DNA from 4 places in the Micromonospora sp. NPDC093244 genome. Region 1 is predicted to be linked to each of the others. Evidence: riboswitches for the same ligand, from Rfam matches in the RefSeq annotation. Region 1 holds a riboswitch; each other region holds the start of a gene.
What was found. A riboswitch is a leader RNA that binds a small molecule or an ion and turns the genes downstream of it on or off. The one in region 1 is predicted to bind cyclic di-AMP.

Region 1 (6,984 bases):
CTGCGGCCGTGCCGCCAAGATCCGCGCAGCTTCCCTGATGTTGCTGCCTCCGGCGCGCTGGAGGCAGCAACATCCCTGAACTTGCGCGGATCTTGCTCGGGCGGGCGGGTGCGCTCCCGCAAGATCGCGCTCGATCCAGGATGTAGTGGCGTCCCACGACGCCGAGGCCACTACTTCCTGGATCGAGCGCGATCATGGCCGGCGGCTCCGGCGGCTCCGGCGGCTCCGGCAGGGGCGGCAGGGCCGGCGGGTCTGGCCGGTCCGGCAAGGGCGGCGGGGGTGGCAGGGCGTGCGCGGTCGGCGCGATCACGACCGGTGCGACCGGCGCGGGCGGTTTGGGCTGCGCTGGTGGGGCGGGCTGGGCGGATGGGGCGGCGGCCCCAGGGCTTGTAGGTGGAGAGCACCGTCGCGATGATCATCAGGCTGGTCGAGACGGCGGGGGCGATCACCAGGTCGGCGCGGTCCCGGGCGGGCAGTGCGGCCCCCAGGGCTCCGGCGTGGCGCAGGTTCGGGGTGAGCAGGAACAGGACCAGCCCGACCATCACCGTGGTGAGCACGAGTTTGACGAGCACCCAGCGGTAGCGCAGCAGTCCCCAGGGGGTGAGGAGTGCGCTGGCCACGCCGATCAGCCAGACCAGCACGCTCAGCGGCGCGAACAGCACGGTGCCGAGCAGCGCGGTGACCGGGTAGACCGTGTCCGGGTCGGCGCCGCGCTGGACCGCCACGCCGAGGGTGAGCAGCACCAGGTCGGTGCCGAGCCAGCCGAGGGAGGTGACCAGGTGCAGGGTGAGCAGTGCCTTGCGGGCCGTGGGCGGAAGTCGCATGGGAACGATGCTGCCGCCGGGCCGCCGCCGGGTCGTCCGACCGTCGGCGACATCAGGGGTACGCCCGCTGACGTACCCGTGGCCGGCACCCCCGGTTCGGGGCGCCGGCCACGGGTGGGGTCAGTACACCGACAGGTGCACGTGGTTGGTGTGGTCGCTGGACGGGTCGCCACCCGCCCCGCTGTACGACTTCCACCCGCTGCTGGGCAGCCAGATCTGCCGGTACCAGATCACGTACAGCACGGCGAGCCGGTCGGCGTTGCGGATGAAGTAGGCGGCCAGGTTGTTGCCGTACGTCTTGTCGCCGCCTGTGGCGTCACCGCCGAAGCCGTTCTTCTGCGCGGCGAAGTCGCAGGCCCGACCCTTCGGGTGTTCGCCTGAGCCGCCGGAGCGGTGGCAGGAGACGTAGCGGGTGAAGCCGGCGGCCTTTGCCTGGTTGAGCGCGTGCAGGGTCCGCGGGGTGATGCAGCCGCTGGCCGGGGTGGGGTCGTCGACGCTGCACGACTCCGAGGGCCAGGAGCCGTCGGAGTTGCGCGTCGCGGCCGTGGCGTTCGCGCTGGACGTCCCCCGGTTGGAGCCGCCGTCGGAGGTGGTCTGCGGCTTGGGTGTGGTGGCCACGGTCAGGGCCCGTTCGGCCTGTTCCTTGCGCTTGGCCATCACGGCGACCTGCTTGCGCTGCTCGCGGATCTCGCCGTCCAGGGCGACCCGGGTGCGGGTGGCCTCGTCCTTGGTGGCGATCAGGTCGCGTAGCACCCGGTCCTCGTTGGCGGCGACCGCGTCCAGCGCGGCGGCCCGGTCCATGAAGCCTTCCGGGGTGTTGCTGTTGAGCAGCGCCGACATCGCGCCGAGGCGGCCGGTGCGGTAGGCGACGCCGGCGATCTCGCCGACCTTGCCGCTGCGGGCCTCCAGTTCGGCCTCGGTGGTCTTGAGCTGGGTGGTGAGCTGCTGCTGCCGCTGCACGGAGGTGTCCAGGGCGCGCTTGGCGTCCAGGTAGCCCTTGCTGGCGGCTTCCAGTTGGGCGCGGAGCGCGGGGGTGCCGCCCTCTTCGTCGCTGTCGGGTGCCGCGGCGGCCCGCTGGGTGGTCGGGGGAGCGGCCGCCGCCCCGGCCGGGAGTGCGACGCCGAGGGCGAGCATCGCGACGATCAGGGCCGCCAGGCGGGCGGCGGGTGGTCGTGCTGGTGCCACTACGCATGTCCTTCCGTCAGCCGCCGACCGGGTTAGCTGACGGGTTCGGGACGGAAGATCCCTACCGCTGACGCGGATGCACCCCAGGAACATGGTTCCCCGGTTCGCCCGCTCGGGCGATTAGGCGGCGGCCGCCACCGGCGCCGGGAGGGCGCCGCCTGGTGGAGGCCGGGACCGAGCCTACCGGGGCAGGTGGGGCGCTTGCAGCCGATGTGACGGACGGTGCGTGCGTCATGACCAAAAACTCGGGCAAATGCGAACGTACTTCTCGAAACGCAGTCACCATTCGACCGAGCCGCAGGCGCCGGGCGCGGCGCCGGGCTCGATCTGGAGCGTCGCGTGTTCGATCCGGAAGTCGTCGTGCAGGGCGGTACGCGCCGCGCTGAGCACCGTGCCGACCTCCGCGCCGGGCGCCATGGTCAGGTGCGCGGAGGCCACCTCCATGCCCGAGGTGAGCGTCCAGACGTGCAGGTCGTGGACCTCGACCACGCCGGGCACTGCGGCGAGCCGGTCGTGTACGGCGGTGACCTGGAGGTGTTCCGGGGCAGCCTGCACGAGGATGCGGACGGCGGCCCGGCCGAGTCGCCACGTGCGCGGCAGGATGAACACGCCGATGGCGACCGCGACCAGCGGGTCGGCCCACCACCAGTCGGTGACCGTGATGAGCAGCGCCGCGCCGATCACGCCGACTGAGCCGAGGAGGTCGCCGAGCACCTCCAGGTACGCCCCCTGGAGGTTGATGCTCTCCCGCGCGCCGGCACGCAGCAGCGCGAAGGCGACCACGTTCGCGAGCAGGCCGAGTACGGCGACCGCGAGCATCGGGCCGGCCAGCACCTCGTGCGGGTCGCCGAACCGGCGGATCGCCTCGATCACCACGTAGACCGCCACGCCGGAGAGCAGGACGGCGTTGGCGAGCGCGGCGAGCACCTCGAGGCGGTAGAGGCCGAAGGTGCGCTGCGGGTCGCCTGTCGACCGGCGGGTGGCGGTGATCGCGGCGAGTGCCATGCCGATGCCGAGCACGTCGGTGAACATGTGCCCGGCGTCGGAGAGCAGAGCCAGCGAGCCGGTGCGGAAGGCCGCCACCGCCTCGACCACCATCAGGGCGGCGAGCAGCCCGAACGCTGCCCAGAGCCGTCCCCGGTGCTGGTGTGCGGCATTGGCGACCGACGCGTGGTGGTGGTCATGACCTGCGCCCACGAAACCCACCCTCCGCCGCCAGTCGGACCCGGTCAAATGTATGCGCACATCGCTATGTGTGCAACTATACGGCGGCACCCGCCCCGACGGTGCTCGTCGGGGCCTGATCAGCCGGTCGGGTCGACGGTGGTGAGCCGCTGCGTGGCCCGGGAGAGCGCCACGTAGAGCGTGCGTACCCCGGCACCCGGATCCGCCCGGATCTCGCTCGGGGCGACCAGCACCACCCCGTCGTACTCCATGCCCTTTGCCTCCAGGCTGGTCACCACCTGCAGGCGCGGTGCGCCAAGCGTGCCCAGCCAGCCGGCGACCTCGTCGCGGCGGGGGACCGGCGTGATCACGCCGACCGTGCCGTCCACCTCCGCCAGCAGACCGGCGGCCGCCTCCACGACGGCCGTCTCCAACCCGGCGGCGGGCACGATCAGCTCGACCGGGTCGACCCCCGTGGAACGCACGGCCGTCGGCAGCGACAGGTCCGGGTAGAGCCGGCGGATCTCCGCCGCCGCCACCGCGAAGATCTCCGACGAGTTGCGGTAGTTGGTGGTGAGCGTGAAATCGTGCCGCTTGCGCCGGCCCAGCGCCTGGTCCCGCGCGCGGGTCAGCTCCTCCGGGTCACCGGTCCACGCCGTCTGCGCCGGATCGCCCACCACCGTCCAGGACGCCAACCGGCCGCGCCTACCGATCATGCGCCACTGCATAGGCGAGACGTCCTGCGCCTCGTCGACCACCACGTGCGCGTACTCCCGGTAGTCCGCCGGCCGTTCCCGGGCCGCCGCCCGCGCGGCGCGCTGCCGGTCGCCGAAGGTGCTCAGCTCCCGGACCCCGCCCGCGAGCTGGAACGGGTCGCGCCGCGCCCGCGCCGGCTGCGCCGGCTTGCCGAGCAGTGCGTCCAACTCGTCGAGCAGCGCCACGTCCGCGATGGTCAACCCGGCGGAGTCCAGTTCCCGGTACGCCGCGCCCAGCAACCGGATCTCCGCGCCGGAGAGGATCCCGCCCGCGTAGCGGCGCAGGCGGTCCGGCCGGGCCAGCCAGCCGAGCACGTGCCGGGGGTGCAGTCGCGGCCACCAGCCCTTGAGGAACTCCCGGAACTCCGTGCGCTCGGCGATCTCGTCCTCGAAGGCCCGCTGCTCCGGCAACCGGCCCACGTTCAGCCGGCGGGCCTGTGCCCAGAGCGCGGCGAACACCCCGTCGAAGCCCGCCCGCCGCACCTCGTTGCGCCGGGCGCCCCGGTGCAGCGCGCGGTCCCGGATCGCGTCCAGCTCGGCCCGGTCCAGCCGCAGCAACGCACCCCGGTAGAGCAGCCGCAGCTCGCCGGGCCCGCCCGGCACGGCGTCGCGGACCGCCCGCTCCAACACCCGGCGCATCCGCAGCGAGCCCTTCACCGCCGCCACCTCGGGCGGGTCGGTACGGGTCGCGGTCATGCCCGGGAAGAGGGTGCCCAACGAGTGCAGGGTCGCGGTGTCCTCACCGAGCGACGGCAGCACCGAGGCGATGTACTCGACGAAGACCGACGACGGGCCGACCACCAGGATGCCGCCGCCGGCGTACCGGCTGCGGTCGGAGTACAGCAGGAAGGCGGCCCGGTGCAGGGCGACAGCCGTCTTGCCGGTCCCCGGACCACCGGCGACGATCGTCACACCGGAACCGGGCGAGCGGATCGCCTCGTCCTGCTCCCGCTGGATCGTCGCCACGATGTCGCGCATGCCCCGGCCGGTGGCCCGCGACAGGGTGGCCAGCAGCGCGCCGTCCCCGACCACAGTCATCCCCTCCGGGGCGGCGGACGGGTCCAGCAGGTCGTCCTCGACACGGGTGACCCGTTCACCACGGGACTGGATGGTGCGGCGGCGCACCACGCCCAGCGGCTGGTTCGGGGTGGCCTGGTAGAAGGCGGCGGCGGCCGGCGCCCGCCAGTCGACGACGAGCGTGCTGGCGTCCTCGTCGCGGATGCCGAGCCGCCCGACGTGCAGCGTCTGCCGGTCCCGCAGGTCCAGCCGGCCGAAGACCAGCCCCTCGTGCTCGGCGTCGAGGGTGTGCCGCCGCTGTGCGGCGTGGAAGACCATCGCGTCGCGTTCGACGAGCGCGCCGAACGTGCCCACCCGCGCCATCCGGTAGCCGTCCCGCTCGGCGCGTACCGCCGACCGGCGCAGCTCGGCCAGTCGGGCGTACACCCGGTCGAGGTGCCGTTGCTCGACGGCTATCTCCTGCTCCAGGGCGGTCTGGTCGGTCAACGCACGCTCCTTCGATGTCGCCGGCAGACGGCGCGAACCGCGCGGGCCAACCGCAGAAGGGTACGGCCCCGGGCCGGGCCCGCCGCGCCCGAGGTGCGCGAACGTGCGCTCAGGCGCCCGCGCCGGCGGGAGTCGCGCCGCCCATCGGCGCCCCGGCGAGTACGCGACGCAGAACCCCTGTCAACGCGGAGTTCACCTCGTCCGGGCGTTCCATCATCAGCATGTGCCCGGCGCCGGGGCACACGGTCAGCTCGGTGGCCGGCAGCGCCGCGGCGATCGACTCGGCACACGGGGGAGGGGTCAGCCGGTCGCGGTCGCCGACGAGCGCGGCGGCCGGCAGGTGGGCAAGCGCGGCGAGGGTGTCCAGCCGGTGCTGGGCGCCGATGGAGGCCCGGAAACCGCCTATCGAGCGCAGCGAGGCGCGGGCCACCGCCGAGGTGACCAGCCGGATGTCGGCAGGTTCGCACCTGTCGCCGAAGAGCATCCACCTGATGCTCGGTTGCAGCGCCCGCAGCAGTGCCCGGGGCGCCCGCCAGGACCCGCACCGGGCCAGCACCCCGGCGCCTGTGGTCTCGGCGAGCCGGATCAGCCGGGCGATGCGGGGCGAGAGGCCGTACACCGTGTGCGTGTGCCCCTCGGCGGTGGTCGAGACGAAGACCAGTCCGGCCGTACGGGCGGCGAAGTGCGCGGGGTGGCGGTGCGCGTACTCCATGATCGTCATGCCGCCCAACGAGTGCCCGACCAGGACGACCCGCCCGGTCGGCGCCACCGTGTCGAGCACCGCCGCCAGGTCGTCGCCGAGCTGTTCCAGGGTCGCGGTCGGCAGCGCCATGCAGCTGGACCGCCCGTGCCCCCGCGCGTCGTAGGTGACCACCCGCACGGCCTCGCCGCCGGGTGCCGCCGTGAGCGCCTCGACCTGCCGGTGCCAGGCCCGCCCGTCCAGTGTCCAGCCGTGCAGCAGGACGGCAGTGACCTCGGCGTCTGCCGGCCCCGTCACCTCGACGTGCAGCCGCACGCCGTCGGGTACACCGACCTCGAAACGCTCCGGCATCGCCACCTCCCCAGGGCCGCCCGGCACCATCAGCACCGGGATACCCGGCGGTAACACCGGCTACCCGCCATCAGACCACGTCAATCGCGCCGTGGCGAACATTCCCGACCCCGCCCGCGAACCGCGCACGGCGGGCCAAGCTGAACGGCATGGGGTCGTCGGGGGCGCCGATGGGCGCGACGCCGGAGCCGGGGCGGCTGGCCGGCGGCACGCCCCGCGCCGCGCTGGCCGACCTGCTCAGCGGAAACAGGCGGTTCGTCAGCGGCCAACCGGTCCACGGGCACGACGTGACGGCAGCCGCGGCGACCGCCTCCGGCGATCAGCAGCCGTACGCCGTGGTGCTCGGCTGCATCGACTCGCGGGTTCCGCTGGAGGCGATCTTCGACCAGACCTTCGGCGCGATCTGCGTGATCCGCACCGGCGGGCACGTCCTCGATCGCGCGGTGTGCGGCTCCATCGAGTACGTGGTCGGACAGCTCGGCGTACCTCTGGTGATGGTGCT
Region 2 (6,965 bases), on a different contig from region 1:
AGATCGACAAGCAGTGGGAGCAGTTGGAGCCCACCATCGAGCAGTACAACAAGGTGCGGGCGCAGCTGCAGGTCAACCGCAAGAAGTCGGCCGACCTGCAGAAGAAGATCGAGCCTCTGGCGCTGCAGAGCGAGCTGGCCCTCAACCGGGTCGGTGACCTCGCCTCCCGCTACTACATCTCCGGCCCGTCGCACGACATCGGCGCCCTGCTGGTCGCCGCCAAGCCGGACACCCTCACCGAGCAGCTCACCGTTCTGGACCGGCTCGCCGCGCTGGAGCGCAAGGAGGTCGAGGGTGTGCTTGCCGTGCGGGCCAAGTACGACGGCGAGAAGCAGAAGCTCGACGCGCTGATCACCACGCAGACGCGGCAGCAGAACGAGCTGGCCGCGAAGAAGAAGCAGATCGACGTCGAGATCAAGAAGCTCGAGGCGTCTCTGCCGAAGACCACTGTCAAGACCCCCGGTTGCCCGACCATCAACGGCGTGGTCAACGCGGCCGCCCAGAAGGCGATCAAGACCGCCTGCCAGCAGGTCGGCGACCCGTACGTCTGGGGTGCCACCGGCCCGAACTCGTTCGACTGCTCGGGTCTGACCCAGTACGCGTACAAGTCGGCGGGGATCTACCTCACCCACCACACGGGTGACCAGTGGAACGAGGGCAAGGCTGTCTCGCGAGCCGACGCCCGCCCCGGTGATCTGGTCTTCTTCTTCTCCGGCCTGAGCCATGTCGGGCTGTATCTGGGCAATGGCCAGATGGTGCACGCGCCACGTGCCGGTAAACCTGTGCAGGTGTCCAGCATCAACACGATGCCGGTCGCCGGGTTCCGCAGACCCGGCTGATCCGCCCCAGGCACGACGACGGCCCCCGGTCACCGACCGGGGGCCGTCGTGGTTTCTCAGGAGTTGCCGGTCAGCGGGGCGCGCCCACCGGGGAGGGCAGCAACTGCACGTCGTCCAGGTTGACGTACATGATGCGGTGGCCGAACTGGATCTGCGCGTACCGGTTCTTGCCGCGGATCACCGTCCAGTCGCCGGGCGATGAGCCGTCGAACGTGCTGGCCCGGTAGTACTCGCCGGCCAGCACCGCGCCGACGGAGTACCGCTGACCGGCGGCCAGGGTGTACTGCAACGGGGAGATGGTCTGGTAGGGCACGCCTTCGGGGTAGGCGGCCTCCTCCGGGTACGCCCGCCCGTACACCGGGATGGTGGCCCGGCCGGGCTTCGGGACGGCAACCACGCCGACGGTCCAGCTCGCGGTGGGGGCGGACGCCGGGTTGTGGAACCAGGCCTTCTGTCCGAGGTACCAGATGGCCGTCCAGTCGCCCTGCCGCCCTGCGAGGGCGTACGTCTGGCCGGCGGAGGCCCGGGCGCCGTGGTCGGACACCTCCATGGTGTTCGGGGTGCCGTCGGGGCGCAGCGCGATGTCGTTCACCAGCGGCGCGTCCGCGGACGGCGCGGTGCGCAGCACCACCGACGAGGAGCCGCGCGGTGTGCACGGCACGCCGGGGGTGACGCATCCGATGAACGCGGGCTGGTTGGTGGCGTAGTCCGGGTCGATCCGGACGAGGCCGGTGGCCGGGGTGCCGGTGTCCAGTCGCGGGGCGTGCAGCAGGTCGAAGTAGTGCGTCCAGTCCCAGTACGGCCCCGGGTCCCAGTGCATCCCGCGTACTGTCGACGCGACGGTGCCTGGCACGTTGTCGTGACCGATGATGTGCTGACGGTCCAGCGGGATGCCGAGCCGCAGCGCGAGGTGCCGGACGAGCTTCGCCGAGGTCCGGTACATCGCCTCGGTGTACCAGGTGCCCTGGGCGGCGAAGCCCTCGTGCTCCAGCCCGATCGACTTGGCGTTGACGTACCAGTTGCCGGCGTGCCAGCCGACGTCCTTGGTCTTGACGTGCTGGGCGATGTGCCCGTCCACCGACCGCAGCGAGTAGTGCCAGCTCACGTACGTCGGGTCCTGGACGAGTTTCAGCGTGGTCGCCCAGCTCGCCTCGGTGTCGTGGATGACGATGTACTCGATCTTCTGCCGGGCGGGCCGGTCGGAGAGGTCGTGGTTGCCGTAGTCGCCGTCGCCGAACGCCTGGTAGGGCGCCGGGATCCACTCGCAGGAGATGGTGCGGGGGCACTCCAGCCCGTCCGGGCGGGCGAGGCGACGCAGACCCAGCCGGTCCAGCCAGGAACGCTCCGGTCGTACCGCGCTGGCCGGCAGCGTGATCCGCTGGCCGTCGTCGGTCACCCGGGACTCGCCGGCGCTGATCGTGGTGAAGACCTCGTCGGCGAAGGCCGCCGCCGCGTCGGCGCTGTCCGCGCCGGCGTAGCGGGCCACCGCGCCGTACCAGGTGGCCGGGTCGGTGCCGGCTCCGACCGGGGCACCCAACTCCCGCTGGTACGACGCGAGCAGCGCCGCCCCGCCACGGATGTTGGCGTTCGGGTCGGTACGCAGCGACTCGGGTGCGGCGCCGGTCAGCGCGGCGGCGGCGTCCACGGTCTGCAACGCGGCCGGGGGCGGCGCGGGGTCCTCGGCGGGCGCGGTCGCGGGTGCCAGCGCGGGCCGGGAGTCGTCGCCACGCGGGTCCTCGGTGCCGGTGTCGTGGTGGCCGCGTCCGGGCAGGGCGGCCACGTGGCGGGCGTCGGTCAGGTGCATCGGGCCGTAGCCGCCGCTGGTGCTCGGTGTGCCGGCGTTGCTGTCCCAGCGGGACTCCAGGTAGGAGACACCGAGCAGCACGGTGGTCGGCACGCCGTACTCAGTCGCCGCGGCGGCGTACTGCTGCTGGCGGTCGGGGGCGGGCGCCGCTGCGGCGCCAGCGGGTGGCGGTATCGCGGTCGAGGCGGCGACCACGGCGGCGGCGAGCAGGGCGAGCCGGCCGGCGGACAGGGTTGGACGGTGCATCGAACCCCCCAGATTTGCGCGGATGAAGGTGAGGTCACCTTCGCGCCGCCCGGGAGCCCGCGTCAATACCTTTCCATCTGTCGAAGTCTTCGGAAAGAAATCTTCGCGTACGCCCCGTGACTCTCTCCAATCGGTACGGAGTGTCACGGCCGCACGGGTTGCGGATCGGTAACGGGCGTCTCTACTCTGGTCATTTGTCGGCCCGACAGCAGGTCCGCCCAGCCCGGGCGGTAACGGACCGACACCGCCGAGTCGCTTCCGAGCGAACCGGGGACCCACGTCCCCCGGGGTGAATCCGCAGCCACTGCGGTAGGGCGCAACTTCCCGCCCGAACCCGTCAGCTAACCCGGTAGGCGGTCAGGAAGAAGGAGAACGGAACCCCGGTGGCACTCCATGCCCCGCGGCCGTCGTCCGAGCGGCCGGCAGCAGCCGGCCCGACGTCGATCGTGCCGCGTCCACGCTGGTCCCGCTTCACCACCGCTCTCGCCGCACTGGCCGGCGTCGCCGTCGTCCTGACCGGCAGCGCCACCGCGGCCCACGCCGACCCGTCAGTCGCCGAGATCGAACGCCAGATCGACGCCGACTGGAACAAACTCGAACCGATCATCGAACGGCACAACGCCACCCGGATCGACCTTGCCGCCAAGCGCAAGCAGGCCGACGCGTTGGCCGCCCAGATCGCCCCGCTGGAGCGTCAGGTCGACGCCGCGATGGACAAGGTCAGCGCCCTGGCCGTACGCGCGTACAAGGGCGAGAACGTCTCCACCGTCAACGCCGTGCTGGGCAGCCGGTCGCCGAGCGAGGTCGTCGGGCAGCTCGAAATGCTCGACCGTTTCGCGCACAACCAGCAGCAGGACGTCCGCGAGGTGGCCGACCTGCGCGACGAGCTGGCGGCGAAGAAGGCCCCGCTGGACGAGATGGTGTCCCAGCTGACCCGCACCGAGGCCCAGCTGGCGGCGAAGAAGAAGCAGATCAACGAGGAGATCGACCGCCTCCAGAAGCTGCGCCTCAAGGTGTACGGCAACGGGGGCGGCGGCCCGCTGCGTCCCGCGCCCTGCCCGGCGAGCTACCCCGGCGGTGCCGCCGGCACGGCAGTGAAGTTCGCCTGCGCGCAGATCGGCAAGCCCTACGTGTGGGGCGCCGAGGGCCCGAACTCGTACGACTGCTCCGGGCTGATGCTCGCCGCGTGGGCGAAGGCCGGCGTGAGCCTGCCGCACAACGCCGCCGCGCAGAGCCGGGTCACGAAGAACGTCAGCCGGGCCGACCTGCGCGCCGGTGACCTGGTCTTCTACTACAGCGACATCCACCACGTCGGCATGTACGTCGGCAACGGCTGGGTGGTGCACGCCTCCCAGGCCGGTCAGCCGGTCAAGATGAAGAAGGTCGACGACGGCCCGATCCACAGCTACGGCCGCCCCGGCTGATCAGAGGTGACCGAAGGGCCCGTCGCGATCCGTTCGCGGCGGGCCCTCGTCGTTCTTGCCTCAGCGGGTCGGCCAGGTGCGCCAGTGCTGCCAGGCGCGGCTGGGCGTCGGCCCCCGCTGGCCCTGGTAGCGCGAGCCGTACACCGCCGAGCCGTACGGGTGCTCGGCCGGCGAGGAGAGCCGGAAGATGCACAGCTGGCCGATCTTCATGCCCGGCCAGAGCGTGATCGGCAGGTTCGCCACGTTCGACAGCTCCAGCGTCACGTGCCCCGAGAAGCCCGGGTCGATGAAGCCGGCGGTGGAGTGGGTGAGCAGGCCGAGGCGGCCCAGACTCGACTTGCCCTCCAGCCGGCCGGCGAGCTGGTCGCCAAGCGAGATCACCTCGAGCGTCGAGGCGAGCACGAACTCCCCCGGGTGCAGCACGAACGGCTCGCCATCGGGCACCTCGACCACCGAGGTCAGGTCGTCCTGCTGCATGGCCGGGTCGATGTGGGTGTAGAGGTGGTTGTTGAAGACCCGGAACAACCTGTCGAGTCGCACGTCGATGCTGGACGGTTGGACCAGCATGGGCTCGAAGGGCTCCAGGCCCAGCGAGCCGGCCTTGATCTCGGAGACCAGGTCGCGGTCGGAGAGCAGCATCGGACCACCATAGCGCCTTGCGTGCCAGCCGAATTCGGTGCCGGTGACCAGCGCGTCGAGGTCGCTGGTCGTACATTTGTTCGATAGAATGCTCACATGGCTTCCTGGTCCGAATTCGCCGCCGACGAGCCCCGACTCGCCGACGGGATCCGCGTTCTCCTCCAGCAGTACGGGCCGGGCTTCGGCTACCTGGCCACGGTCCGCGCCGACGGCGGGCCCCGGGTCCATCCGGTCTCCCCGGTCATCACCGACGAGGGCTTGTTCTGCTTCGTCATCGACTCCCCGAAGCGCCGTGACCTCGAACGGGACGGCCGTTACGCGCTGCACTCGTTCCCGCCTGAGGAGAGCGACGACGAGGCGTACGTGGCGGGTCACGCCCGACCGGTGACCGACCCGGCCCAACTGGCCCGATTGGCCCAGGGTGCCCGGGCCGAGCCGCACGCCGACTGGCGGCTGTTCGAGTTCACCGTCGACGTGGCGATGTTGACCCGCCGCGAGCAGCCCGTCGCGGGCATTCCGGGCTACGCGCCGGGCCGGCCGGCCGTGCAGGTCTGGCTCGACCCGCACGCTCCGCCGGTGGCTGCCGCGCCTGTCGCCGTACCGCCGGCGCGGCCGACCCGTCGCAGCCGTGACGTGCAGTGTACGGCCGCCTGACCACGGCCAGAAAGACGCCGGTGCCGGCTCCGTCGTGACGGAGCCGGCACCGGGTGTACGCGGAGAAGCTACGCGGCGCGGTAGGCGTTCCACGCGGTGATCATGCGGCTCGCCTGTCCCGGGGTGAACTGGTACATGCACGAGTCGTAGGTGTAGTCCATGAAGTTGGTGATCGGGTCCAGCCCGGTCGCCGAGCAGGTGTTGCGCCCGGTCGGGCACTCGTACGCGGGCGACGCCTCCGCCGGGGTGTCGCTGACGCCGTCACCCGAGCCGCCGCAGCCACCCTGGAAGGTGTGGTAGAGGTTCAGCCAGTGACCGACCTCGTGGGTGCCGGTGTCGCCCTGGTTGTAGTTGGTGGCGGTGCCGCCCGGCAGCGACTCGTTCAGCGCGACCACGCCGTCCATGCTGCTCAGGTTGCGCTGCGGGAAGGTCGCCCAGCCCAGCAGGTCGTTGCTCAGCTCACCGAGGTAGATGTTGAGGGTGTTCTTGCCGCCCACCCGCAGTGAGGACTTCATCGACCGCTCCGCCGACGAGCCCTGCACGATCGGGTACCACGACGGGTTCGTCACCCGGTTGATCTTGTCGAGTCGGAAGGCGAACGCGGTGACCGCTCCGCCGGTCGAGCCGGCGTAGGCCTGGTTCAGCACGGTGATCTGCGAGGTGATCATCGAGTCGGGGATGTTGCCGCCGGTCCGTGTGCTGTTCTCCTGGATCACGTGCACGACCACCGGGATGGTGACCGTGGCCAGCGCCGTCGCGCCGGCGCCGGTGCGGAAGTTGGCGCGCTCGCGCAGCGCCGCCGCGAGGTCCGCGTCCCGCTCGCGGACCTGCTTCGCGGTCAGCTCGTTCGGGTCGTGCTTGGCCGCCGCACCGGGCTTCATCCGGGCGTTGGAGTGGCTGTCGGCCGGCTCAGCGCAGGCGCCGCCGGGCGCCGCGGAGAAGGCCGAAGCAGCCGGAACGACGCCCACCGCGGCGGTGCTGAGCAGCAGCGCGAGGGTCGTCGACGCGACACCGGCGGCACGCCGGGTCAGCAGGTTGGGACGGGGTCCCATGGGCCCACCTCTTTCTGGCGGCGCGGCAGGGGGTGTGTCACGCCGTGGCTGGCAACGTGTGGCAGACGTTACAACCGATCGACGTATTTGAGAACGGCCATATGTTGCCGTCCGGAAACTTCTTCCTGGGTGTGCGGGGGTGGCGGGCTCGCGGGGGTACCTGGGTGCACCGGCTCGACCACTCGGGTACAGTGGTGCCGCTCGCGGGTGTAGTTCAATGGCAGAACATCAGCTTCCCAAGCTGACAGTGCGGGTTCGATTCCCGTCACCCGCTCCACGCACGGAAGCCCTGGTCAGGACCGATGGT
Region 3 (6,984 bases), on a different contig from region 1:
GGTGCCCGGGGGCAGCCAGTCGTCGCTGTCGACGAACCAGACGTACCTGCCGGTGGCCACGTCGAGACCGGCGTTGCGGGCCAGCCCCAGGCCCACGTTGCTGCTCAGGTGCACGACCCGGACGCCGTCGCGGCCTGCGTACGCGCGCAGCATCGCGCCGCAGCCGTCCGGCGACGCGTCGTCGACGGCGATCAGCTCGACCGCGTTCGCGTCGCCCGCGGGAATGTCCGCCCGGATCGACTCGAGGCACTGGTACAGGTACGCCTCCACGCCGTACACCGGCACGACGATGCTCAGCAGCGGTGCGTGCGTCGGCTCATTGACCACGCCGCCACCTTCGACGACCCGGGTGGCCGGGCCCGGAACCTGACGTGGCCGAGGAAGGTGGAGTCCCTGAACTCCCGCCGAGCGGAAGGTTAACGACGCTCGTCCGGTTCACCCGGGAGTGACCCGGTAGGGTGCCCCGGTGCGGCCCTGCCGGGTCGTCGCGGGCGTCGCCGTCGCGCCGTCCGACGCCGCGCCGAGGAGGAGACGTACGTGCTGGTGACCCTGCTGATCGTCAGGCGACCGGCATGACGGGCACCACCGACGTCCCGGCGGCCCAGCCGGCCCCGGTCACCCGGCTGCCCTCGCTGACCGGGCTGCGCTGGATCGCCGCGCTGCTGGTCTTCGGTTTCCACGCCGGCACCATGCGGATCATCGCCGAGCCGGACTACAAGGCGGTTGTCGACGCGCTGTTCACCCTCGGCCTGTCCGGGGTGCAGTTCTTCTTCGTTCTCAGTGGGTTCGTGCTGGTCTGGTCGGCCCGCCCGGGCGACTCCCGGCGGACGTTCTGGCGCCGGCGGGTCGCCAAGATCTACCCGAACCACCTGGTGCTGTGGGCGGCGGCGCTGCTTGTCGCCTGGTGGTTCGCCGACCCCGTCCTGCCCGCCGTCGCGCTGGAGAACCTCCTGCTGTTGCAGGCCTGGGACCCCAGGCCGGGCTGGTTCTACAGCATCAACACGGTGAGCTGGTCGCTGTCCTGCGAGTTCTTCTTCTACCTGTGCCTGCCGCTGGTGCTGCCGCTGCTGCGCCGGGCCCGTCCCGCGCTGCTGTGGACGCTTGTCGTCGCCCTGCCGCTGCTGATCCTCGCGCTCTGGCCGGCCCAGCACCTGGTGCCGGAGGACAGCCGCTGGTGGTTCACCCAGATCTTCCCGCCGGCCCGGTCGCTGGAGTTCTGGTTGGGCGCGGTGGCGGCCGAGCTGATGCGCCGGGGCCTCTGGCGCGGTCCCGGCCTGACCGTCGCGAGCGCGATCTTCGTGGCCACCTGGGTGGCAGCGGCACAGTGGATCCGCGCCGAGCTGTGGACCACCCTGCTGGCCGTGGCGTACCTGCTGGTGATCACCGCCGCGGCGGACGCCGACGTGCGGGGCCGACGCTCGCCGTGGCGGTCCCGCCCGCTGGTCTGGCTCGGTGAGGTCTCGTTCGCGTTCTACCTCGTGCACGTGCTGGTGATGACGAGCGTGCTGCGGTGGACGGGGGACTGGGGGACCGGGTTCGGCGGGTGGCGCGGCCCGGCTGTGGTGCTCGGCTTCCTGTCGGTCAACCTCGTCCTCGCCGCACTGCTGCACCGCTTCGTGGAGACACCGATGATGCGCCGGCTCGCCCCGAGCCGCCGGGCCCACCCGTCGGCCGTTCCGCGTCCGCGCACACCAGCCACAGGCGCTGACGAACCCACCCACCAGGCCGGGAACGCGCCGGCCGCCGGGCCCCGGCCCGAGGACCGATCGACGTACGCCGACTCGCGCTGATCGTCCACGCTGGTCGGCGCGGCGTGACCCGACACGCCCGGCGTCGGTGCGTCCGGCCGGCGACGGCGGTAGCGTGAGGACGTGCTTCCGGTCGCGCTCACCTGTCCCCTGTGGTGGGTGGCGCGCTGGGCCACACGGGTGCTGACCAGCCTCGCCGTCGTCGCCGCCCTCGCGCTCGGCGCGGGCGCGTCGCCCGCCTCCGCCGGTTCCCCGACGTCCGCCGACGCCGCGTCGACGTTCACCGCCAGCGGGCCGATCACTCGGCAGGCCACCGTCACGCCGGGCATCGTCACCGGCCCGAGAACGCCGTCCGGTCTGATCGGCGTGGTCGCCATCGGGCACCTGCCCTCGGTCGTCGCCGCCGACGTCGCCGACCGGCACACCTCGACCCGGTCGGTCGACCCGCAGCCCGCCCGGCTGGCCGCCGGCATCCTGCCCGCCGCCACGGGTGTCACCGCGGCGAGCGCTGCCCGGTCCGAGTGGCGGCCCCACGCCCGCGGCCCGGCCAGCCGGGCACCCCGGGCCCCGCCCTCCCGCTGAGCCATCGGGACGAGCGTCCCGCCGCCGCGCCTGTCGATCAACCACCCGCACCCGTCGGCCCGTGGCCACGCCACGACCCGCCCGGCCCGTGCGGCTCACCGTCGCATCGCTGTCGTTCCGAGGTGTCGATCATGGAGACCGTTGTCTTCTACCAGTTCCTGACCGAGGTACCGCAGGCCGCCGCCATCTGGTCGGTGCTGTTCCTGCTGGCGTTGAGCGTGCCCGCCGTTCTCGTCGCCCGCCCGGAGCGGGACGGGCCGACGGGTGAGCCGGGCCCGACCGCGCCCACCGCCCGGGAGGCCGCAGCCGCCGCAGCCGCCGACAGGCGCCGGTACGCCGAGGAGGTGGCTGTCGCCGCCGCCGGCGCCGCGCAGACCGCCCGACGGCGACGGGCTGACTGGCTGGTCATTCAGGAGGAGGCCGAGCGGGCCTGGGCCGGGTACGACGAGGCGGACACCGTGGCCCGTCGGTTCGCCGGCGCCGGGGCGCTGCCCACCCCGCGTACCCCGCACACCCCGGCCGAGTACGCCGCCCGGGAGCGGTACCTGCACCGGGCCGCGATGGCGGCGTACTGGCGCGGGGAGCTGACCATGGGGCAGCTCGGTGACGTGTTCGGGCACCGGCGGGGTTGGGATCCCCGCCGGCACCCCGTCGAGCAGGAGGTGCTGCTCGCCCGGGCGATCAGGGACGCGAGGCTCGCCGACTACCGGGTCGCCGCCGAGCGGGAACGGTCGGCCTGGCGGGACGCGGAACTGGCCGCCGAATCGGCCCGCACCCTCGCCGAGGAGGCGTACGCGGCCGCGGCCCGACTGCGGCCCGGCCCGGCGCCGGCCCGCCGGGCGGCGACCGGTGCGGTACGTCAGGCCGCGGTGGCCCGCTGGCGCCCGGCGCGCGTCAGTTGAGCCGGCCCGTCGGTTGAGCCCGATCTGTGACGTGAGCCCGGTCACGGGCCCGCAAAATCGGGCGCTCGACGCGATCGGGCCCGTTGTTCGCACGAATCCGACGTCGTTGTCGACGGCCTGTCCGGTTGTCGACCACAGGCGTCGCCGTAACCGGTTGTCCCATCGAGTCACGTCATCGGCAATACGCGCAGAAATTGTCGCCCAGAATGATGTTTACGCAGGTGGACGCGGCTTGGCAGGCGTACGCACCGGCCAGTAGTGTCGTCCCGTCCGGTGCGGTTACCGATCGCAAGAGGCGACGCCGCGCCGACCCGCTCAATCGTGATCAACGAACCGGGGACCCACCAGTAAGTCCGGGGTGAATCCGCGAGCCACGGCCCGCGGTAGGGCGATCTTCCCGCCCGAATCCGTCAGCTAACCCGGTAGGCGGTGTCGGAAGGAGTTCCATCCTCGTGCAGCACCTCTCCACCCTTTGCTTGTTCCCCCGCCTCCACGGCGCGGCGGTGCCCCCGCTCATCCGTCTGGTGAGCTGACCCCCGGGTCATCGCCCTTCCCGCCCGGCAGCGCCGGGCGTTCCCCTCGAGCGGTTCACCATCCGCGGACCACGGTTCGCGCGCTGGCGCCTGCCTGGATACCGGCTCGGCCCCGGTGTGCCGCTCTCCCCCCGAACCGTGGAGGACCCCGTGAAGCACACCCTGAAGCGTCAGCTCCGCCGTCTCACCACCGAACGTCCGTACCAGATCGTCGCCGCCTCCGCCGCGGCCCTCGCGCTCGCGGCCACCTCCGGTGTCCTGCTCACCGACACCGACGACGCCCCGGCCGGCCAGCACAGCGCGACCACAGTCGCCGAGATGCGCAGCGACCTTGCCGCCTCCCGTGGCCAGGCGCGCGTCGCGTCCCCCTCGGCCAGCGCCGCGCCGAGCAGCGCCGCCCCGGCCACCAGCGCCGCGTCACCCGCCGCGAAGGCCAGCGGCAACCCGGACCTCACCCGTAAGCCGACACCGCCGAAGCCGCCCGCGACGAAGGTGCTCGACTACGACTACGAGGCGCAGAACACGTACTACAACTGCGGTCCGGCGGCCACCCGCAACGCGCTCAGCGCCAGCGGCATCGACCGCACCCAGAACGAACTCGCCGCCGAACTGGGCACCACCGAGATGGGCACCAACTCGGCACTTGACACCACCCGCGTGCTCAACGCCGAGGTGAAGGGTTCCCCGTACCGGACCCGGATGTTCGCGGGCTCGCCCAGCCCGGCCCAGATGGACCAGCTCCAGGCCGACGTCGTCAAGGCCATCACCGACGGCCGTGGCGTGGTGGCCAACGTCGCCGGCGACGCCGTCGACACCAACGGCGGCTGGCACTCCTACGGCGGTGGGCACTACATCGCCGTGGTGGGTTACCGGGACAACGGCCGGACCGTGCGGATCGCCGACTCGGCGAACGCGGCCGACGCGTCGTACTGGATCACCACGATCGACCTGGCCAACTGGATCGCCACCCGGGGCTACTCCGCCTGACCCAGGCGGATGGACCGCCGCGGGCGCCGTCCCCCACGAGGGGTCGGCGCCCGCGGCGTCTTCGTGTCGTGCTCAGTAGTCGATGAAGCCGTACAGCGCGAGGTGGTTCGACTTCGTCCCGCTGACCGTGTGCCCGATGCTGGACGGCCGTACGGTGCCCTTCACGAACAGATAGTCGATCTTGCTGGACCCGCTGGTGGCGGCCGAGCCGTAGCCGGTCATGCCGTAGCCGCTCAGCGTGCTGGCCGCGATGCCCGTGCGGTTCGCGTCGATCCCCACGATCCGGATCGTGGAGGCGTTCAACAGGCTCGTCGCGTCCGCGCCCAGGTGGATGCCGCTGTTGGCGATGCCCCGGTCGCCGTCGCCGGCGCACGCGTTCTGCCGGTTCTCCTGCGGCAGGTGCATGGTCGCCGCGAACACGCTGGTGCCGGTCGCCCTGATCGTGAACCGGGCCGCGATGGCGCTGGTCCGCTTCCACTTGTAGTAGTCGGTGCTGTCCGGGTCGCTGTTCGGCGGCTTGTACAGCGTGCACCCGGCGCCGTTGGCGTACGCCGTGCCCGGCTTGAGCCAGCCCGCGCTCCAGTACTTGGAGATGTCGCCGGCGGCGAGGCTGAGCGTCCTGGTGTTCCAGATGATCGCGTTGGTCTGCTTCTTCTTCAGGTCGCCCAGCGACTGGGAACTGCACTTGTGCGTGCTGCCCCACGGCTCCGGGTCCGCCCAGGCCACGATGGCCCCGTACGTGCCAGCCGGGTAGCCGAACTTCGCCGACAGCTGGTCGGCGTACGCCTCGGCCTGGCCGGTGCCGCGCACCTGCTGCACGATCAGCAGGTCCGGCGCCACCACACCGCTGGTGCCTGTGCGTCCGGCGTCGTCGACCAGGATCGAGGTCAGGTGGTCCGGTCCGGAGATCCGGGTGCAGCTCCCGTCGGCGTTGTTCACCACCAGGTTCTCGATGTTGTTGTTGTAGACCCGCAGGACCCGGTCGGCCGCCGCGACAGCCGCGCCGTGCGGCGCTGCGCCCGACGGTGTGCCGAGCGCGGGCGCGCCCGGTGCCGCGCCGAGGGCGACGACGGCCACCGCCGCCACCAGTGTTGATCGATGCCTTCTGAGCACGGAGGCTCCCTCCCGCGACGACGATGCCCGTCCAGGCGCCGCACTCTACAGTGGATCACCGCCGGTCGGGTCCGCGTTCGACTCTCGTTCCGGGCCGCGAACCGTGGGAGACTGCGGCCGTGGCGGATGAATCGGGTGGTCAAGCCGGTCGCGGACCGATCCTGCTGCTGCTGCACGGGATGGGGGCGAGCGGCGACGTGTGGCTGCCCTGGGCGCCGCTGCTGGAGCAGCACTGGGCCGCGCGGTGGCTCGCCCCGGACCTGGCCGGTCACGGCTGGTCGGCGCCGCTGCCGTCGTACTCCTTCACTGGTCTTGCCGACCGGATCGCCCGCGGCCGACGACCGGCTCGTCGTGCTCGGGCATTCGCTCGGCGGCGTCGTCGGTCTCGCGCTGGCCGCCCGCGACGCCGGACTGCCCGTCGACGCGGTGGTCGGGCTGGGCATCAAGGCGGTCTGGTCGCCCGCCGAGCTGGACCGCGCCGCCGCGCTCGCCGCCCGCCCGGTCAGCTGGTTCGCCAACCGCACCGAGGCGGCACGCCGCTACCTGCGGGTCTCCGGGCTGGTCGGCCTGCTCCCACCGGACCATCCGGTGGTGGACGCCGGGCTGCGGCAGGTCGACGGCCGGTGGCGCCTCGCCATGGATCCCGGCGCGTTCGCCGTCGGCGAGCCCGACCTGGCCGCCCTGATCGCCGCCACCGACGTGCCTGTGGTGCTGGCCCGCGGCGAGCACGACCCGATGGTCACCGACGCGCAGCTCAAGGAGTACGGCGTCCCGGTCGTCACGCTGCCCGGGCTCGGGCACAACGCACACGTGGAGGACCCGGCGGCGGTGCTGGCCCTGCTCGACGCGTACCGCTGAGGCGCTACACGGCCGCCGGGGCGGTGAGCGTCCGCTGCGGCGCCAGCTCCCGGCGGGCGGCGGTCAGGAACGCCTCGGCGTACGACTCGGCCGGGAAGTCGCCCAGGTAGTGGCGGCGGGTGGCCCACCGGTCCTCGGCGGCGGGATCGGTGTCCAGCAGGTCGGTCAACACCTCGTCGGTGTTCGACATGTCCCGCCGCAGCACGTAACCGGCGGCGGCCAACGGGAAGCGCCGCACGAACCCGTCGCCCTCGTCGCCCA
Region 4 (6,984 bases), on a different contig from region 1:
CCGGCCCTGCCTCCGGGGCGGCGTCGCGGGAGCGACTCTGGCCGTCAACGTATGAAATCTATATCACGCATACCTTGACGCATCTTGTGGTGCGTGTGACCGTGGAGCGGGCCAGCGCCCGCCACCGGCCGGTCGAACACCCGGCTGACCAGGTCAGATGCGTGGAAACGAGGTGCGGGAATGAGCCTTCCCGGAGCACCCGGCGGGCAGCCGGGTCCGCAGCGGAGCGCCGACCAGTCGTCGACGATCACCGAGCCGGCCCTGGCGTACGCCGAGCTGGCCGCCGGCAACCGGCGCTTCGTCAGCGGCTCCCCGCGCCACCCCAACCAGGACGCCGGGCACCGGGCCGCGGTGGCCGACGGGCAGCACCCGTTCGCGGTGATCGTCGGCTGCTCCGACTCCCGGCTCGCCGCCGAGATCATCTTCGACCGGGGGCTGGGTGACCTGTTCGTGGTCCGCACGGCCGGGCACACGACCGGCCCGGAGGTGCTGGGCAGCGTGGAATACGCGGTGACGGTGCTCGGCACCCCGCTCGTAGTGGTGCTGGGCCACGACTCGTGCGGCGCGGTCCAGGCGGCCCGTGAGGTCGCCGCCACCGGCGTGGCACCCGAAGGGCACCTGGGCGCAGTCGTGGACGCCGTGCTGCCCAGCCTCCGTCGCGCCGCCGCCGACGGTGTCGACGACATCGACGGCATCGTCGACATCCACATCGCACAGACCGTCGAGGCGTTGCTGGAACAGTCGTCCGTGCTGGCCGACGCGGTGACGCGGGGACGGTGCGCGGTGGTGGGCGTGTCGTACCGGCTCGCCGCCGGTGTGGTGCGCCCGGTCGCGGCCGTTCCGGCGGGCGTCGCCTCGCTCGACGTACCCGACGGGCCGTCGACGCCCGCCGCCGCCTGACGCGACGAGGGCCGCCCCACGGTGCGGGACGGCCCTCGATCAGCTGAGCGGGTGGGTCAGAGCAGCGACATGTGTACGTGGTCGGTGTGGTTCGACGGTCCGCTGTACGACTTCCAGCCGGTCGCCGGGAACCAGATCTGCCGGTTCCAGATCACGTAGTAGATGCCGAGGCGGTCGGCGTTGCGGATGAGGAACGCGGCGACGTTGTTGCCGTACATGCGGGTGTCGTCGTTGTGCCACGGGCTGAAGCCGCTCTTCTGCAACGACCAGTCGCAGGCGCGGCCCTTCGGGTGCTCCCACGGCCCGCCGGAGCGGTAGCAGCCCACGAACCGGTTGAAGCCGGCCCGCTTGACCTCCTTGTACGCGTGCAGCGTGCGCGGCGTGACGCAGCCGGACGTGGTCGGGTCGTCCTCGCTGCACGACTGCGCCTTCCAGTCGCCGTCGGCGGTGCGCCCCGGGCCGATCCGGGCCACCGGCGAGGTGGCGTCCACCAGGCCTCCGGTGAAGCCCTTCCCGCCGACGAGGGCGAGCGCCTTGTCCGCGTCGCGCTTCTCCTTCGCCATCAGGGCAGTCTGCTTCTGCTGCTCCCGGACCTCCGCGTCGAGTTGCAGCTTGGCCTGCTCCGCGCGGGCCTTCACCTCGTTGACCTCGGCGAGCTTCTTCTCGTTGACCATGTTCATCTCGTCGAGCATGGCGGCCCGGCGGACGAACGAGTCGGGGGCGTCGCTCTCCAGCAGCATGGCGATCGCGCCGATCCGCCCGGTCCGGTACGACTGGGCGGCGATCTGCGCGACCTGCGGCGCCAGCGCCTCCAGATCCGCCTTCGCGCGGTCGACCTCCTGCGCCAGTTCGAGCTGCCGCTTCTTGGACTTGTCCAGCTGGGACTTGGCCGCCACGTAGTCCCGGTTGGTCTTCTCGATGACGTCGGTGAGCAGTGTCGGCTCGCCGTCCTCCTCGTGCCCGGACGGCGTCGGCGTCGTCGGGGCAGCGTTCGCCGGGAGGGGGCCGGCGAGCACGGTCAGTGCGGCGATCACGGCCACCACGGGCGTCAACCAGCGGCGTAGGGGTGCCGTCACGATGTTCCCTTCCGTCGACCGCCGACCGGGTTAGCTGACGGGTTCGGGGCGGAAGTGGCCCCTACCGCTGACGCGGATTCACCCCACGTACCTGGGTTCCCGGCTCGCCGGTTGGCGATTGGGCGGTGGCACCGCAGGCGCCGATTCGCGCCTTCGGCGGTGACCGGCAGCGAGGTTACCCGAGAGTCGACCCCCTGAGCTACGTCCCGATGCCCACCAAAAGCGTCATATCGCCATGGCGTTGAGTGACCAGTGATGCGGTTCTCAGGCCGGATGCCCGATCTGGTCACGCTGAGGAGTGTCACCATGCCGTCTCCGTGCTCCTGTTCGTCTCTGGCCACCTGTCGGTGGCGGGGGGCGGGGGTGTGGCAGGCGCCGGGTCCGCTTCGTGGGGTGGACCAGTACGTGGGGAGCTGAGCGCGGCCAACGCCTCCGCCCGGTCCGGCCGGGGCCGGGGAGCGGGGGTGCCCTCGGCCGGCTCGGCAGCCGACCGGCCGGCGGCGGTCACCACCGCGGCCAGCCCGGTGGTCAGCGGCACGGCGGCGATGAGGCCGAGGGTGGCCACGGCGCTGCGGACGATCTCCTGCGCCAGGAACTCGCTGGTGAGGATCTGTCCGAGGGGGCGCGTGTCGGCGGTGAGCAGGAGCAGCAGGGGCAGCGAGGCGCCCGCGTACGCCAGCACGATCGTGTTGACCGTGGAGGCGATGTGCGCCCGGCCGACCCGGGTGGCAGCCCGGTACAGCTGCAACCGGGTCAGCCCCGGGTTGGCGTTCGCCAGTTCGGTGACGGTGGCCGCCTGGGTGACCGTCACGTCGTCGAGCACCCCGAGCGAGCCGATGATGATCCCGGCGAGCAGCAGGCCGTGCAGGTCCACGTCGGCCTGGAACATCGACAGCGTGGTGGCGTCCTCGCTGCCGAAACCGGTGAGGTGGGTGGCTGCGGTGGCGATGGTGGCGAGCACGCCGGTGAGGACCAGGCTGCCCAGGGTGCCGAGGACAGCTACCGAGGTCTGCGCGGTCACCCCGTGTGTCAGGTAGAGCACCACGAACATGATCAGGGCGGCACCGACCACCGCGACGACAAGCGGTGACCGGCCGGCGGCGATGCCCGGCAGCACGAAGGTGAGGAGGATGGCGAAGCTGGCGGCCAGCCCGGCGAGCGCGGCCAGGCCACGCCACCTGCCGAACGCGACGATCGCGGCGGCGAAGACCACCGCCAGCCACACCAGCGGTGTGCCGCGCTGGTGTTCGGCGATGTTCCAGTTGCTGGCGCCGGGGTCGGCGGGGTCGGTCAGCTCGACCAGGATCACCTCGTCGCCGACGTCGACCCGGGGTGCTCCGGGGCCGTCCGGTACCGGTGTCTGGACCTGCTGCCCGGCGCTCGGCCCGTCCTGCACCCGGACGTCCACCGTGCCGCACCGCCCGTCGCCGGCGTTCGGCGTGCCCTCCGGGGTCTGCGGCGTGGGCGGGCACGGTTCGGTAACCACGCGGGTCACTGTGCCGTGGTAGCGCGGGACGTCCGCGCCGCCGCCGGTCTGCGGGGAGTCGCCCCGGGGCCAGAGCACCACAGCCGCGAGCACCGTGGCGACGAACAGGGGTACCACGGTCGCGACGAGGATCCGCCGTACCCGGGGAGGGGCGGACGGAACGGAACGGCTGTGGTCGGAACCCAATGCGAGACTCCCAACGAATCCGATGCGGGGTACGTGCCGGTGGGCCGGTCGGTTCACCGTCGCCGCGGAAATGCGGTGACGGGCGCGGCGGATCGCGGGATGCCGATCGCTTGATCACGTACGGTGAACGACTGGTCGGACCGGCGGGGAGCGCCGCCGTGTCGCGGCGGCACCGGTGCCGGGCTGCGCAGCGTCGTGATCCGAGGGCCATCGTCGGAATGCTAACCACACAGGCTGTGGGACGCAGGTCGTGGCGGAGTGTCGGGGTCCCCGAACCGCCCGCGTGGCGGGGCGCGGCCCGGGATCGTGGAGTCATGCACGCTGAGTCACCACATGGTCCGCACGGTCAGCAGCACGGTGGGCACGACAAGCACGCCGGTCACGATCCGGCGATGTTCCGCCGCCGGTTCTGGGTCTGCCTGGTGCTCACCGTGCCTGTGGTGCTGACCAGTCACCTCGTGGCGGACCGGCTCGGTCCGCGCTGGGACGTGCCGGGGAGTTCCTGGGTGGGGCCGGCGCTCGGCTCGGTGGTGTTCTGGTGGGGCGGCTGGCCGTTCCTGGTCGGCGCGGTCCGGGAGGTGCGAGACCGGGCACCGGGGATGATGCTGCTTGTCGCGATGGCGATCACCGTCGCCTACACCGCGTCGCTGGCCACCAGCGTCGGCGCGTTCGACCTGGACTTCTGGTGGGAGTTGGCGGCGCTTGTCACCATCATGCTGCTCGGGCACTGGCAGGAGATGAAGGCCATCGGGCAGGCCCGGGGAGCCCTCGCGGCGCTTGCCGCGCTGCTGCCCGACGAGGCCGAGCGGGTGGCCGCCGACGGCCGGGTCGAACCGGTGCCGGTGGACGCGCTGCGGGTGGGTGACGTGGTGCTGGTCCGCCCGGGTGGCCGGGTGCCGGCCGACGGGGTCATCGTCCAGGGCGGTGCCGAGCTGGACGAGTCGATGATCACCGGCGAGTCGCGGCCGGTCGCTCGTGCGGCCGGCGGTCGGGTCGTGGCGGGCACTGTCGCCACCGACTCGGCGGTCCGGGTCCGGGTCGAGGCGCTTGGTGAGCAGACCGCCCTCGCCGGCATCCAGCGCATGGTCGCCCAGGCACAGCGCTCGGGCGGTCGGGCCCAGCTGCTGGCCGACCGGTTCGCCGCCGCGCTGTTCTACGTCGCGACCGGCACCGCCGTGCTGACCGTGCTGGTCTGGACGGCGCTGGGGCGGACCGACGAGGCGGTGGTCCGCGCGGTAACCGTCCTGGTGATCGCCTGCCCGCACGCGCTCGGCCTGGCCATTCCGCTTGTCGTCGCGCTCTCCACGGCGGTGGCCGCGCGATCCGGGATCCTGGTGAAGGACCGGTTGGCGTTGGAGCGGATGCGGACCGTCGGCGCGGTGCTCTTCGACAAGACCGGCACGCTGACCCGGGGCGAGCACACCGTCTCCGACATGACTGTGACGCCTGACGTGGAGCGGGACGAGGCGCTGCGCATCGCCGCAGGCGTCGAGTCGGACAGCGAGCATCCGCTGGCCCGGGCGATAGTCGCGGCGGCCGGGTCCGCAGGTCCGGCCCCGGCCCACGGGTTCCGGTCGCTGCCGGGCCGCGGTGTGCAGGCGACAGTCGACGGTACGGAGTACGCGGTGGGCGGGCCGGCGCTGCTTCGCGAGTTGGGGGTGTCGCTCCCGGCCGACCTGGAGACGGCGACCGGGCGCTGGTCGGCGCGGGGTGCGGCGGTGCTGCATCTGGTGCGGCTGCCGGACACAGTGCTCGGCGCGTTCGCGTTGACCGACGAGGTGCGTCCGGAGGCCCGACGGGCAGTCGACGAGCTGCGCGCCGAAGGCGTCCGGACCATCGCCATGATCACCGGGGACGCGCGGCCGGTGGCCGAGGCGGTCGCCGCCGAACTCGGGTTCCGCCCCGGTGTCGACGAGGTCTTCGCCGAGGTGCTGCCGGCGGACAAGGACGGCCGGGTGGCCGACCTCCAGCGGCGGGGGCTGACCGTGGCGATGGTCGGTGACGGGGTGAACGACGCACCCGCGTTGGCCCGCGCCGACGTGGGCATCGCGATCGGTGCGGGCACCGACGTGGCGATCGAGTCGGCCGGGGTGGTGCTCGCCTCGTCCGACCCGCGTGGGGTGGGCGCCGTGGTGCGGCTGTCCCGGGCGTCGTACCGCAAGATGCGGCAGAACCTGGCCTGGGCGGCGGGCTACAACGTGGTGGCGCTGCCCCTGGCGGCCGGGGTGCTGGCCTGGGCCGGGGTGGCGTTGAGCCCGGCGCTGGCCGCCGTGCTGATGTCGGCGTCCACGGTCGTGGTGGCGCTCAACGCCCAGTTGCTGCGCCGGGTCCGGCTCGACCCGGAGTCGGACTGAGGGGCATCAGCCGCGCTTCATCAGCCGGCCGACAGCCGCCATCATCTCGGTGGCCATCTCGTCGGCCCGACCCTCGGCGGCGCCCTCGTGCATGCAGTGCCGCGCGTGGCCGTCGAGCAGACCCAGCGCCACCTTGTCGAGGGCGGCCTGGATCGCGGAGATCTGGGTGAGCACGTCGATGCAGTAGCGGTCGTCGTCGACCATCTTCTCGATGCCCCGGACCTGGCCCTCGACGCGGCGGAGCCGCGCGAGCAGCTGGTCCTTGCTGGCGGTGTACCCGCGGATCGGGGTGGGTGCGGTCATGCCGACCAGGATAGCCTACCCCTGGGGGGTATGGTACGGTCCAACTGGCGGATACCCCCACCGGGTACCGGTAGCGAGGCAGAGGAGACGGTCTGATGGTCAACACCACGTACCAGGTGCAGGGCATGACCTGTGGGCACTGTGTCAGCGCGGTCAGCGCCGAGGTCAGCGCCCTCGACGGTGTACGCGACGTCCAGGTCGACCTCGCCAGCGGCCAGGTCACCGTGAGCAGCGACCAGCCGCTGGACGTGGCATCCGTCCGGGCCGCCGTCGACGAGGCCGGCTACGAGCTCGTGGACGGGTCATCCGGAGGTCCGGCGTGAACACGGTGACCCGACTGGGCGGTTTCGCCCTCGGTCTCGTGGCGGTCTTCGGCACGGCGTACGGGGTCGGCCGCGTGGTCGACCCCGGCGTGCCCGCCGCGGAGATCCGGCACGACGGCGACGCCGCCCACCCGGACGGGGAGCACGACGAACCGGTCGACCGGCTCCCCGGCGGCCTGCTCGTCTCCGACCGCGGGTACACCCTCGCCCCGGTCGCCGCCCCGGCCGGCGAGTTCGCCTTCACTGTCGACGGCCCGGACGGCCGCCCGGTCACCAGCTACGACGTCGCACACGACAAGCGGATGCACCTGATCGTGGCCCGCCGGGACCTCTCCGGCTTCCGGCACGTCCACCCC

Region 2: it holds a riboswitch for cyclic di-AMP, as region 1 does, so the genes downstream of both, AB0N27_RS17325 (NlpC/P60 family protein) here and AB0N27_RS01200 (hypothetical protein) in region 1, are expected to answer to the same signal.
Region 3: it holds a riboswitch for cyclic di-AMP, as region 1 does, so the genes downstream of both, AB0N27_RS20345 (C39 family peptidase) here and AB0N27_RS01200 (hypothetical protein) in region 1, are expected to answer to the same signal.
Region 4: it holds a riboswitch for cyclic di-AMP, as region 1 does, so the genes downstream of both, AB0N27_RS15035 (hypothetical protein) here and AB0N27_RS01200 (hypothetical protein) in region 1, are expected to answer to the same signal.

Annotation. Positions count from the first base shown of each region.
Region 1 is NZ_JBFBEO010000001.1:255,053-262,036, forward strand. Features, by position in the region: gene AB0N27_RS01195 (hypothetical protein) at 171-824, opposite strand; gene AB0N27_RS01200 (hypothetical protein) at 945-1,958, opposite strand; cyclic di-AMP (ydaO/yuaA leader) riboswitch at 2,015-2,146, opposite strand; gene AB0N27_RS01205 (cation diffusion facilitator family transporter) at 2,289-3,206, opposite strand; gene AB0N27_RS01210 (AAA family ATPase) at 3,314-5,431, opposite strand; gene AB0N27_RS01215 (alpha/beta hydrolase) at 5,541-6,482, opposite strand; gene AB0N27_RS01220 (carbonic anhydrase) at 6,632-6,984, shown strand, end outside.
Region 2 is NZ_JBFBEO010000002.1:1,509,391-1,516,355, reverse strand. Features, by position in the region: gene AB0N27_RS17335 (NlpC/P60 family protein) at 1-839, shown strand, start outside; gene AB0N27_RS17330 (peptidoglycan recognition family protein) at 910-2,889, opposite strand; cyclic di-AMP (ydaO/yuaA leader) riboswitch at 3,125-3,259, shown strand; gene AB0N27_RS17325 (NlpC/P60 family protein) at 3,273-4,313, shown strand; gene dcd (dCTP deaminase) at 4,374-4,952, opposite strand; gene AB0N27_RS17315 (pyridoxamine 5'-phosphate oxidase family protein) at 5,049-5,606, shown strand; gene AB0N27_RS17310 (zinc metalloprotease) at 5,675-6,658, opposite strand; tRNA gene AB0N27_RS17305 (tRNA-Gly) at 6,862-6,935, shown strand.
Region 3 is NZ_JBFBEO010000003.1:383,102-390,085, reverse strand. Features, by position in the region: gene AB0N27_RS20365 (glycosyltransferase) at 1-327, opposite strand, end outside; gene AB0N27_RS20360 (acyltransferase) at 573-1,790, shown strand; gene AB0N27_RS20355 (hypothetical protein) at 1,872-2,330, shown strand; gene AB0N27_RS20350 (hypothetical protein) at 2,462-3,232, shown strand; cyclic di-AMP (ydaO/yuaA leader) riboswitch at 3,535-3,676, shown strand; gene AB0N27_RS20345 (C39 family peptidase) at 3,904-4,752, shown strand; gene AB0N27_RS20340 (hypothetical protein) at 4,825-5,865, opposite strand; partial or broken gene AB0N27_RS20335 (hypothetical protein) at 5,889-6,125, shown strand; gene AB0N27_RS20330 (alpha/beta hydrolase) at 6,178-6,723, shown strand; gene AB0N27_RS20325 (CDP-glycerol glycerophosphotransferase family protein) at 6,728-6,984, opposite strand, start outside.
Region 4 is NZ_JBFBEO010000002.1:1,045,148-1,052,131, reverse strand. Features, by position in the region: gene AB0N27_RS15040 (carbonic anhydrase) at 181-900, shown strand; gene AB0N27_RS15035 (hypothetical protein) at 957-1,976, opposite strand; cyclic di-AMP (ydaO/yuaA leader) riboswitch at 1,981-2,111, opposite strand; gene AB0N27_RS15030 (YibE/F family protein) at 2,278-3,648, opposite strand; gene AB0N27_RS15025 (heavy metal translocating P-type ATPase) at 3,963-6,002, shown strand; gene AB0N27_RS15020 (metal-sensitive transcriptional regulator) at 6,009-6,305, opposite strand; gene AB0N27_RS15015 (cation transporter) at 6,401-6,628, shown strand; gene AB0N27_RS15010 (hypothetical protein) at 6,625-6,984, shown strand, end outside.